DNA from 2 places in the Mesorhizobium sp. B2-3-14 genome. Region 2 is predicted to be linked to the other one. Evidence: predicted binding sites of a transcription regulator. Region 2 holds the regulator's gene; the other holds the start of a gene.

Region 1 (6,220 bases), on a different contig from region 2:
CACGGCCGAACCGCCTACCGATTGGCTCTTGCCATGGCAGTCCCCAAAGGCGCACGAACCGGCGAGGGAACCGTTTGGGCCGTGCGGGCCTTGCCCGAACCGCCGATGGTCGACAGCCATTCGAGATAGAAGGCGAGCGCGAACTGCATGGCGATGCCGGCCGATATCAGCAGGCTGTCATAGACGAGCCCGCCCGGATTGATCAGCTTCATCACCTGCGCGACCATGGCGATCACCGTGCCGGCGATGAAGACCGGCAGCGATCTTTTGCCCAGTATGGCCAGCGGATGGTCGGGGCTGGTGCGGAACAGGTTTGACACCGTCGGCAGGGCGACGACGAGGTAGCTGACCGCCAGGACGTGCAACAGCCGCGGCAACGACAGGAAGGTCTTGTCGAAGCCGCCGATCACCACCGGCAGGTTGAACCACGTTATCTGTCCCCAGAGCGGGCTATGCACCCACACCAGAGCCGCCAGCACATAGGTCGCGGCCGCGCCGACAAGCCAGCGGTTGACCGGAATGACACCGCCGCGCCTGACATGCAGCATGGCGGCAAGGCCGATGTTGAACAGGAACTGCCAGGACAACGGGTTGAGGAACCAGAAACCGGGCTCGGGGTAATTGGGCGGAGCGATCTCCCAAATTCCGGCAACCAGCCATAGCGTGCCGGACACGACAAGCGCCGCGGCGGGCCTGGAGCTGACGAACAGGACGAACGCCGGCGCCATCAAAAGCAGCGCCGCATAGACCGGCAGGATATTGTTATAGCCGAGCTGATGGCCGAGCGTGACGATGCCGACCAGCACTTGCGGCGTGTTTTTCATCAAGGGCTCGATGTTGATGAGCGTCAGCAGTTCCGGCCGCTTGGCAAACACCGCCACGGCGCAGAACAGGGCCATCACCACCATCGTCGTGACGATGTGGGCGACGTAGAGCACGCCGGCCCGCCGCCACATTTTCAAGGTCGCCAGAAGCCGGCCACCCGGCCGGAACTTTGTGCCGTAGGCGAGTGCGACCGAAATGCCTGATATCAGCACGAACGCCTCGGCCGCGTCCGAAAACCCGAAATTCTTGTAGGTCAGGGTCTCGAAAGCCGTGCCCGGCACATGGTCGACGAAGATGGTGAGCAGTGCCAGCGCGCGCAATACATCGATACGCGTGTCGCGTTCCAAGATACGCAAATCGCGATCTGGCGAAACAGGGGTAGTCATCGACAAAAGGCCTCAAAGCTGGTTGTTCATGTCCAGCAATGCGACCCCCGACGCACCGCTTCGATTCCTCCCACAGGGAGTGTATCGGCGCAGAAACGGGCCGGAATGAGCCTGGTTCAATCAACTTTCGCGGAGCATGAAAATATTGCGTTTTGAAGCCGGCAAATTGAGCGAAGCCTCATATAATCAACGGGATGCGGTATGACTGGCGCCAGTGTCGAAAATGGCCCTCCGATGCTGGATCTAGCCTTTCCCTATCGCCTCCTCGGTGCCGGCAAAAGCGGCCGCGCGTGCCTGTTCCTGCTGCATGGATCGGGTGTCGACGAGACAAGCATGGTGCCGCTGGCGAGGCGCATCGCGCCCGACGCCCCCCTGATCGCGGTACGGGGCCGCATCCCGCAGGAGGACGGTTTTCGCTGGTTCGAGCGAATCACGCCGACGCGCTTCGGCCAGCAAAGCATCCGTGTCGAAACCGCCGCCTTCGCGGCATTCGCAAGCGAAGTCGCCGCGCGCCATGGGCTCGATCTCGCCCACGCGACATTCATTGGCTATTCGAACGGCGCCAATCTGGTTTCGAGCCTGATGCTGCTCCATCCCGGCATTGTCCGGAGCGCGGCGCTGCTGAGGCCAATGCCGGTGCTCGACAAGGTGCCTTCAACGGACCTCATGGGCACACGGACGCTGATCATTGCCGGGGCGGCGGACGAGACCTACGGGCCTTTCGCGTTGGCGCTGGTGACGCTGCTCAGCCGGCACGGTAGCGAGATCGACGCCCGGATCGTTCCATCAGGCCACGAAATCGGCGACCCGGACGCCGCGATCGTCGAGCGATGGCTGGCCGGAGCGGCACAGGGAGGCTGACCGCCTTTGCGACCGCTCGCTGCCCAATCAGCGTTCGGCCACCATTCGAACTTCTGCCCCGGCGATCAGCAGGGCGAGCCCGCTTTCAAACAGCGCCTCGTGTCCGCCGGCACGGTAGTGCACCAAGGCTTCGCGCAAGAGCGGATGATCATGCGCCGCGGCATCCAGCGCTTCGCCACGCCCCGGACCTGACGGATATTCGGCTTGCTCCTCTGTGACACAGCCGACCGTGTAGCGGCCGACCGTCATCAGCAATTCCATGGCTGGAATCGCCGCCATGCCCTCGCCCGCCAGGAATTCCAGCAGCCGCTCGAAGTGCCCGAGCTCTTGCGGATCCGCTTCCGTGCCGGCGTGGACACGCGCGCCGTCGCGATAGGCAATCAGGGCGCTGCGAAAGCTGCGGGCATTCTTGCGCACGAAATCCTGCCAGGTCTCGCCGAGCCGTGGTGTTCGATGCCGATGGCCGCGCCGCAAGATCTCTTCGTTCATCGCGTCGAGCAAGGCGCGCTTGCTCCTGAAATGCCAGTAGAGTGCCGGCTGCTGCACCTTGAGCCGCTGCGCCAAAAGGCGGGTCGACAGCGCATCGATGCCAACCTCGTTGAGCAAGCCTAGCGCTTCGTCGACGATCATCGTCTTGTCCAGTTTCATGCGAATCCGTCTGGTCCTCCAGCTTGCGCCGTGAATTTATCAGTGATAAACCTTCCTTATCAACGATAAATTCCTGAGTCCGATCGTGAAAAGAGCTTATCTCGTCGTCCTGATGGCGATGGCACTGGACGCCGTGGGCGTCGGGCTGATGATGCCGGTGCTGCCGGGCTTGCTGCGCACGGTCGGCCATGTCGACGATATCGGCTGGATTTTTGGCGCCTTCCTGTCGGCCTACGCCGCCATGCAGGTGCTTTTTTCGCCGCTGCTCGGCGCCCTGTCCGACCGCTACGGCCGTCGGCCGGTCTTGCTCGTCTCGCTCACGGGATCGATGGCGGACTATCTGTTCATGGCCTTCGCGCCAACACTGCCGCTGCTGTTCGTTGGCCGGCTGATCGCGGGCGTCACCGGCGCCAGCATGGCGGTAGCTTCCGCCTACATGGCAGATATCAGCAGCCAGGATCGTCGTGCTCGGGGTTTTGGCCATCTCAACGCCGCCTTTGGCGTCGGCTTCATAGCCGGTCCGGCGCTCGGTGGCCTGCTTGGTGACGTTTGGCTACGCACGCCCTTCCTGGTTGCGGCAGCACTCAACGGGATCAACCTGGTACTGGCTTTCTTCCTGCTGCCGGAACCGAAGCGCGCGGGCGGCGCAAGCGAAATGCCGTCTTTCAACCCGCTGGCGCCGTTGCGTTGGGCGCTGACTTTCCCGGCCCTTTTGCCGCTGCTTGGTGCCTTCGCCGTTCTTGCCCTGGTCGGCGAAGTCGGCGGCACCATCTGGGTGCTCTATGTCCAAGGCAAATTCGCTTGGGACCTGTTCACCGTCGGCATCTCGTTGGCGCTGTTCGGGCTCTTCCATGCTGGAGCCCAGGGTTTTGTTGCCGGGCCGATCACCGAGCGCTGGGGCGAGAAAGCAGCGCTGATCATCGCCATCCTCGCCGACAGCACGGCCTATATATCGATAGCGCTGGCCTGGCAGGGCTGGATGGCCTTCGCCCTGCTGCCGCTGTTCTGTCTCGGCGGGATCGGAGCTCCGGCATTGCAGTCGCTGTTGACCTCACGCGTCGGCGCCGACCATCAGGGACGGCTGCAGGGCGTGCTCACCAGCATGACCAGCCTGGTCTCGGTGTTCGGACCCTTCATCATCGCCATGCTCTATTTCCGCACGCGCACCGTCTTTCCCGGCACAGTCTGGATCGCGGGGGCGGCGCTTTATGTGCTGTGCCTGCCATTGCTCCTGCGAACCGGGTCATCTCCAGCCGTGCGGGAGGCCGCCGAATAGATATTTCTTGACGCTAGGCCGGAAGACGGCACTGTTCACCGCCGAAAACGGCCTCGGACTACCGTTTTCCACAGCGGCGACATATCACTGTCACAGATTACCTATCGAGATGCTGTTACCGAGGGGAAGTCTGCATGGCCGACAAGAACAGCATCACTCTGCTCGACGACACTTCGACATTGCCGGCAATCGTAGCCGATCCGTCCGACATCGCCAGAATCGAAAGCACGATCGACGTCAGAGACCGTGCCGGCATTTCTGTCTATGGCGACCGTGCCCAGCAGGCAGTCAGCGACTATGCCGACAAGATATTGTCCCAGTTGCGCAACCGGGACCTCGGCGACACCGGCGATCTCCTGACCGACATCATCATGAAGGCCAAGAATCTCGATCCGGCCTCGCTCAAGGACCAGGGTTTCCTCAGCGGCCTGTTCTCCTCGTTCAAGGCGCGGCTCGAGCGCTTCAAGGAGAAATACGAGGACGTGGCGGGACAGATCGATCGCATCGGCCTCGAACTCGACCGTCACAAGGACACGCTGCGGCGCGACATTGCCGTGCTCGACGACCTCCATGAGCAGACCAAGGGCTCCATCCTCAAGCTCGATGCCTATGTGCAGGCCGGCAAGAAATTCGTCGATGACTACCGCGCCAACGAGTTGCCGAAGCTGAAGGCCGCGGCGGATACCGCTAGCGGCGACACTGGAGGCACGCTGGAGGCGCAAACCTATCAGGACGCCGTGCAGGCGCTCGACCGCCTGGAAAAGCGGATCTTCTACCTGGTGCAGGCGCGCCAGCTCGGCATCCAGCAACTGCCGCAGATCCGCATCGTCCAGTCGGGCGACGAGACACTGATCGAGAATTTGCAAGCAACCTCGGCGCTGACCGTGCCGGCATGGAAGCAGAAGATGGTCATCCTGCTTGGGCTGACCAACCAGAAGTCGGCGCTCGAACTGCAAAAGACCGTGACCGACGCAACCAACGAGATGATCCGCCAAACGTCGAAAATGATGAAGGACCAGGCGATTTCGGTCGAGGAACAGGCGCAGCGCGGCATCGTCGACGTCGAGACGCTGGCGCAGGCCAATCGCGATCTCATCGACACGGTACAAGGTGTGCTGAAAGTCCAGCAGGAGGGCCGCCAGAAGCGGGCCGACGCCGAAAAACAGATGGACCAGATGACGATCGACTTGAAGAAAGCGCTGACCCAGTCCTGATCGGAACCGCCATGCCGAAGACGCTGACGTCCGTTCTGCTGCTCGCCTTCGCGATGTTTTTGACGGCCTGCAATTCCAGCCAAGTCAAATTCTCGATCGTCTCCGGCTCCGAGAATACGGTGCTGGAGCCGATCGTCCAGGAATTCTGCGCCAAGCAAGGCGCGACCTGCACCATTTCCTATCAAGGCTCGCTCGACATCGGGCTCGGACTGCAAAAGCCTGGCGGCCTCGACAAGGATGCGGTTTGGCCGGCCTCCAGCGTCTGGGTCGACCTGTTCGACAGCGGCCGCAAGGTGCGCAACCTGACGTCGATCGCGCAGATGCCGGTCATTCTGGGCGTGCGCAAATCCAAGGCCACCGAACTCGGCTTGGTCGGCAAGCCGGTCTTCATGAAGGACATCCTGGCCGCGGTGAAGGACGGCAAGCTGAAATTCCTGATGACGTCGGCGACGCAGTCCAATTCGGGCGCCAGCGCCTATCTCGCCATGCTGTCCAGCGCGCTCGGCGGCAAGCAGGTGATCGAGCCGGGCGACCTCGACAATCCCGCCGTGCACGACACAGTAAGTGCCTTGCTGCAAGGCGTCGAGCGTTCGTCCGGTTCGTCGGGCTGGCTCGCCGATCTTTACGTCGACAGCGCCGGCAAGGGCACCGTCTACGACGCGATGTGGAACTACGAGGCGACGCTGAAGGAGACCAACGACAAACTCAAGCAGATGGGCAACGAGCCGCTCTATGCCATCTATCCGGCCGACGGCGTCGCTGTCGGCGACTCGCCGCTGGGTTTCATCGATCATGGACGCGGAGCCGATGTCGAAAAATTCTTCACCGACCTTCTCGCCTATCTGCAGTCGGACGCGGCACGCAAACGCATCGCCGATACCGGTCGGCGGCTGCCGCTCGGCGGCGCGGCCATCCAGGCCGCCGCCGAGCCGGATTGGAATTTTGATCCCGGCAAGCTGGTGACGTCGATCCGCATGCCGGAGCCGGCCGTGATCCGCAAGGCGCTCGAC
Region 2 (6,220 bases):
ATCGACACCGAGCAGCACCATGCCCGACTGCAGCGACTGCATCAGCAATGCACCGAGCATGGCGCCGATGATGGTTCCCGAGCCGCCGGCAAGCGAGGTGCCGCCGATGACGGCCGCGGCAATGACCAGCAGCTCATCCAATGTTCCCAGCACATTGGTGGACGAGTTCTGCCGGGCCGACGAAATGGCGGCGGCGATCGTGGCCAGCACGCCCATGATCATGAACACCTTCATGGTGATCCAGCGCGTGTTGATGCCGGCGAGATTGGCCGCTTCCGGATTGCCGCCGATAGCAAAGACATAACGGCCGAAACGGGTGCGGTTGGTGATGAAGGTCATGACCAGACCGACGGCGACCGCCATCAGCACCGGTATGGCGATGCCGTGGGCGATGAACAGCCCGCCCTCCGGCACGGTGATGTTGTTGGCGGCCGCGTACCGGTTCACGATCCCGATCGGCCATGGATAGGAGTTGGCTAGCCAGACCGCGCCCATGATGACGGCGCAGGTGACGACGCCGAGCAGCGTCTCGGCCCAGATCGGCCGCAGGGGGAAGCGGAAGCGCTTGCGCTGGACCCGCCCGTTGAACAGCGCGAACACGACGGCCAGGCAGGCGACGATGCCGACGACCCAGCTCCAGGTGGCGCCGATCGATCCGGCCGGTCCGCCGCCCATAAGCTGGAACGTGGCGTCGAGCGGTGCCACCGTCTGGCCTGACGTGACCCACCAGGCGGCGCCGCGCCAGACCAGCAGGCCACCCAGCGTGACGATGAAGGCCGGCACTTCGAGATAGGCGATGACGAAGCCCTGGAAGGCGCCGATCAAAAGCCCGAGCGCCAGACCGATGACCAGTGCCAGGACCCAGATCCATGGGTTGCCGAGTTCAAGTCCTACGAACCGAACCAGGAAATGTACCTGCGCAAAGCCCATGACCATGCCGATCAAGCCCTCGGCGGAACCGACGGACAGGTCGATGTTGCGCATGACGATGACCAGCACCATGCCGCAGGCCATGATGGCGACCGCGGACGTCTGCACCGACAGGTTCCACAGATTGCGTGGCGTGAGGAACGTGCGGCTGTCGAAATCGAGCGGATTGACACCAAGACGCAGGCTCGAAATCACATGCAGCGCGACCCAGATCAGCAGCAGCGCGCCGATCATGCCGAGCATGCGGGTATCGATCTCGGTCGCCTTCAGGAAACGCGCGACCGCGCCGAGTTCCGACGCACGCGCCGTATCGGCCTGCGAGGTTGAGGTCGTGTCGGTCATGATGTCCTCCCAGCGGCTTGCCGTCTGACGCGGAGCCGGACCAGAGCCCAGAAGTTAGCCGCCAGCGGCGGAAACACAAATCTTGTCGGGAAAACGCCGCGGCTTGGAAGCAATTCCAGGAAAAGTGCGTAAGGGTTTTTGTCCGGAATTGCGAAGACAAGGAAATTGGAACGGCCAGTGTTCAGAACACTGACCGTTCCACGCCGCGGCGTTTCCGACTTTTCAGGCGATCAAGCTCAGTTGCAGGCCGCGACGCTGCCCGCGGCAACGCCCGTGCAGACTTCGTCCTTCTTGATCCAGCCGGCGTCGATGACGAGGTTGAGATTGTCCTTGGTGATGGCCACCGGGGTCAGGAACAGCGACTTGACGGTGTTGCCGCCAGGCGTCGTGAAGTCCTTCACGCCGGCGATGTCGGTCATCTTCTTGCCGTCGGCGAGTTGCGAGGCGATCTCGGCGGCGTTCTTGCCGAGTTCGCGCGCGTCCTTCCACACCGACACGGTCTGGGTGCCGAGCGCGATGCGGTTGAGCGCGGCGTGGTCGCCGTCCTGGCCGGAGACCGGCACGGTGCCGGCGAGCCCCTGCGCCGTCAGCGCCGCGACGACGCCGCCGGCGGTGCCGTCATTGGCGGCGACCACGGCGTCCACCTTGTTGTCGTTGGCGGTGAGGAACTGTTCCATGTTCTTCTGGGCGTTGGCGGGCAGCCAGCCGTCCGTATAGGCTTCGCCGACATTCTTGATCTTGCCGCTGTCTATGGCCGCCTTCAGCAATTCCATCGAGCCCGAGAACAGGAAGTCGGCATTCGGATCGGCGCCGGAGCCCTTGATGAAGACGTAATTGCCCTCAGGCTTCACCTTGAACACTTCGCGGGCCTGCATGCGGCCAACTTCCTTGTTGTCGAAGGTCAGGTAGAAGACGTCCTTGTTCTCGATCAGGCGGTCATAGCCGACGACCGGAATGCCCTCGTCGAGCGCCTTCTGTACCGCCGGGCCGATGGCCGACGCGTCCTGCGCCAGGATGATCAGCGAATTGGCACCCTGCGAAATCAGGCTCTCGACATCGGTCAGCTGCTTGCCGGGATTGGACTGCGCATCGGCGGAAATGTACTTGTCGCCCGCGGCCTCGATCGCCTTCTTCATGGCCGCCTCGTCGGTCTTCCAGCGCTCCTCCTGGAAGTTGGACCACGACACGCCGATGACCTTGTCCTTTGCCTGCGCGACCGACGCCAGCGTCAGCGACATGGCGACACCCGCCAGAATGGCGACTGTGAATCTCTTCATGATATCCTCCCTGCGCCCGCGTGTGGCGCGACCAAACTGGCCCTAAGGCCGGCACAAAGGCCCTAATTTTTTCGAGCCTCGAAAAAACACTGGTCCATCGCCGGAACACTGTCAACATCGATTCTGACGGATTTTGAGGTGCCGGAAGCCTTTTTTCGAGCCCCGCAATAAATAAATGACAGCCCCAGCCGCTTCTGCCAGTATTCGACCCGTGCCGGAGGTGTTCGAGGGGGCGTCAAGAACCGCGGCGACGGGGAGGGAAATCATGTCGGTCGGAATCCGCCACGACGATCTGCGCCGGCGCAACCGCGCAATGGTGATTGGAGCCGTGCGCCGGGGTGGCCAGCCCTCGCGCACTGAGATCGCCGCCACCACCGCCCTGAGCCACTCGACCATATCGGCGATATCAGCCGACCTGATCGGCGAAGGTATCCTGAGCGAAGGCAAGCCGAACGAGGCCGGCTCACTGAAACGCGGCCGGCCGCAGGTGGGCCTTTGTCTCAACCCCGAGGCCGCGACGGTCATGACCGTGGTGCTGTCGCTGAATTTCCTCTCCGTCGCCGTCATCGACTACGCCGGCCAGGTGATATCGGAGGAGCAGCGCCGGCTGGACACGCTGACCATGTCGCGCGAGGCGCTGATCGGCGAATGCGTGGCCATCGTCCGGCGCCGCCTCGAGGATCCCGACCTCGATGTCGCCAGCATTGCCCGCATCGCGCTGGCGATCCAGGGCATCACCGACACCGAGGCGCGCGCCATGCTGTGGTCGCCGATCACGCCGCAGACGGACATTGCCTTCGCCGATATACTCGAAGCCGAATTCGGCATCCCCGCCACCATGGAGAACGACTGCAACATGATGGCTGTGGCGCTGCGCTGGCGCGACCCCGAGCGCTACCGCGACGACTTCATCGCCATCCTGCTCTCGCACGGCATCGGCATGGGCCTGGTGCTGAAGGGCGAGCTGTTCACCGGCACCCATTCCTCAGGCGGCGAGTTCGGCCACATGATCCATCGCCCCGGCGGCGCGCTCTGCCGCTGCGGGCGGCGCGGCTGCGTCGAGGCCTATGCCGGCAACTATGCCATCTGGCGTAATGCAGGACAGATGGGTGAGGACGCCAAACCGGTCGACGTCAGCGACGCCGACATGCGCGCATTGGCGGCCACGGCGCGCGAAAGAGACGGACCGGAGCGCGAGGCCTATCGCAAGGCCGGCGAGGCGCTGGGCTATGGCCTTGGCAGCTTGTTCGCGCTGATCGATCCGGCGCCGGTTGCGATGGTCGGCGTCAGCGCCGCCGCCTTCGATCTGATCGAGCCGGCCTTGCGTGAGGCCATCGCCCAGACCGCCGGCGGCCAGCATTCGACGTCGATTTCCTTCGATACAGAGCCGAACGAATTGCCGCTGATCCGCGAGGGCTGCGCCATGCGCGCGCTCACCTTCGTCGACCAGGAGATCTTCGCGCCGGGCGTGCAGGTGAGATCCGGCAAGAACGTGGCCTGATCTCAATCCTCGCGGATTGCGTAGCCCGCGCCACGGATGGTGCGTATCACATCGGGCATGCGGCCATTGTTGACCGCCTTGCGCAGGCGGCCGACATGCACATCCACGGTGCGCTCGTCGATGTAGATCGTCTCGCCCCAGACATTGTCGAGCAACTGGCTGCGCGAGAACACGCGGCCGGGATGGCGCATCATGAATTCGAGCAGCCGGAACTCGGTCGGTCCGAGCCGGATCTCGCTCTTCTTGCGATAGACCCGGTGCGATTCGCGGTCGAGCACGATGTCACCGACCTTGAGCACGCTGGACAGCACTTCCGGCTTGGCGCGGCGCAGCAGCGCCTTGACCCGGGCCATGAATTCCGGCGTCGAGAACGGCTTGACCAGATAGTCGTCGGCGCCGGTCGAGAGGCCGCGCACGCGGTCGCTCTCCTCGCCGCGCGCCGTCAGCATGATGATCGGCAATCGCTCCGTCTCGGGCCGCATGCGCAGGCGCCGACAGAGTTCGATGCCGGAAACCGCCGGCACCATCCAGTCGAGCACCAGGAGGTCGGGCACGTTTTCCTGGAGGCGTATCTCGGCTTCGTCGCCGCGTGTCACCACCTCGACCTGGTAACCCTCGGACTCCAGGTTGTAGCGGAGGAGCACGCCCAGCGGCTCCTCGTCCTCCACCACCATGATGCGTGGCGCGATCATCGATCGATCATCCCTGCCGTCAAGCCGCCGGCACCGACATCGCCGTCTCGTCCTGCTTCGGACGGTTGGCGGGCAGTTGCGTGCCGGTCAGCACATAATACGCATTCTCGGCGATGTTGGTCACATGGTCGCCGATGCGTTCGAGATTCTTGGCGCAGAACAAAAGATGCGTGCAAGCCGTGATGTTGCGGGGATCCTCCATCATGTAGGTCAGGAGTTCGCGGAAGACCGAAGTGTATTTGACGTCGATGCGTTCGTCGTCATTCCTGAGCTTGGCGAGGGCGGCGGCATCGCCGGCCGCATATTCCTCGACGACGCCCTGCACCTGGATCAGCACCAGCTGCGCCATGGAGTCGATGGAATGCGACAGGTCGCGCGGCGTGGCGGTGAGGCCGACCGAGCCGACGCGCTTGGCGATGTTCTTGGCAAGGTCGCCGATGCGTTCGAGATCGCCCGCCATGCGGATCGAGCCGACGACATGACGCAGATCGTCGGCCATCGGCTGGCGCTTGGCGATCAGGGTGATGGCGCGATCATCGAGTTCGCGCTGGCGCGCGTCCATGATGGCGTCGTCGGAGACCACGCGCTGTGCCAGCGCGTTGTCGGAATTCAGCAGCGCCTTGGTGGCGCCGCCGACCATCGTGCCGGCGAGATCGCCCATGTCGCTGATCAGCCTGCTGATCTGTCCGAGATCCTCGTCGAAGGCTGCGACTGTGTGTTCGGCCATGATCCTGGTCCTCGTATGCGTGAGATCAGCCGAAGCGGCCGGTGATGTAGTCCTGCGTGCGCTTCTCGCGAGGCGACGTGAAGATTTTCTCGGTTTTGTCGAATTCGACCAGCTCGCCCAGATACATGAAAGCCGTCTGCTTCGACACGCGCGCGGCCTGCTGCATGTTGTGGGTGACGATGACGATCGTGTAGTCGGCCTGCAACTCGTCGATCAATTCCTCGATCTTGGCGGTCGACAATGGGTCGAGCGCCGAGGCCGGTTCGTCGAGCAGGATGACCTCCGGCTTGACCGCCACGGTGCGGGCGATGCAAAGCCGCTGCTGCTGGCCGCCCGACAGGCTGAGGCCGCTGGCATTGAGCTTGTCCTTGACCTCGTTCCACAGCGCGGCGCGTTTCAACGCCTGCTCGACACGGCCGTCCATCTCGGCCTTGCCGATCTTCTCATAGAGCCGGACGCCGAACGCGATATTCTCATAGATCGACATCGGGAACGGCGTCGGCTTCTGGAACACCATGCCGATCTTGGTGCGCAACAGGTTGAGGTCCTGCGAGCGGTCGAGAACGTTCTGGCCGTCGAGCAGCACCTGACCCTCGGCGGTCTGCTTGGGGTAGAGCTCGTAGATGCGGTTGAAGACGCGCAGCAGCGTCGACTTTCCGCAACCCGACGGTCCGATGAAGGCCGTCACGCTGCGCTCGGGCAGCGACAAGGTGATGTCTTTCAGCGCCTTCGACTGGCCGTAGTAGAAATT

The links. Region 2 encodes PhoB, which activates phosphate uptake and scavenging genes when phosphate is short. Its sites were predicted from a motif close to TGTCATNNANCTGTCAT; they were not measured.
Region 1: the regulator PhoB is predicted to act here: its motif matches at 4,074-4,090, upstream of FJ950_RS13070 (toxic anion resistance protein).

What each region holds. Positions count from the first base shown of each region.
Region 1 covers NZ_VFVP01000004.1:261,930-268,149, forward strand. Annotated here, with positions in the region: gene FJ950_RS13050 (OpgC family protein) at 15-1,211, opposite strand; gene FJ950_RS13055 (alpha/beta hydrolase) at 1,413-2,072, shown strand; gene FJ950_RS13060 (TetR/AcrR family transcriptional regulator C-terminal domain-containing protein) at 2,100-2,720, opposite strand; gene FJ950_RS13065 (TCR/Tet family MFS transporter) at 2,833-3,996, shown strand; gene FJ950_RS13070 (toxic anion resistance protein) at 4,131-5,210, shown strand; gene FJ950_RS13075 (substrate-binding domain-containing protein) at 5,264-6,220, shown strand, end outside.
Region 2 covers NZ_VFVP01000003.1:325,213-331,432, reverse strand. Annotated here, with positions in the region: gene FJ950_RS10475 (sugar ABC transporter permease) at 1-1,272, opposite strand, end outside; gene xylF (D-xylose ABC transporter substrate-binding protein) at 1,509-2,549, opposite strand; gene FJ950_RS10465 (ROK family protein) at 2,815-4,050, shown strand; gene phoB (phosphate regulon transcriptional regulator PhoB) at 4,053-4,742, opposite strand; gene phoU (phosphate signaling complex protein PhoU) at 4,762-5,469, opposite strand; gene pstB (phosphate ABC transporter ATP-binding protein PstB) at 5,495-6,220, opposite strand, start outside.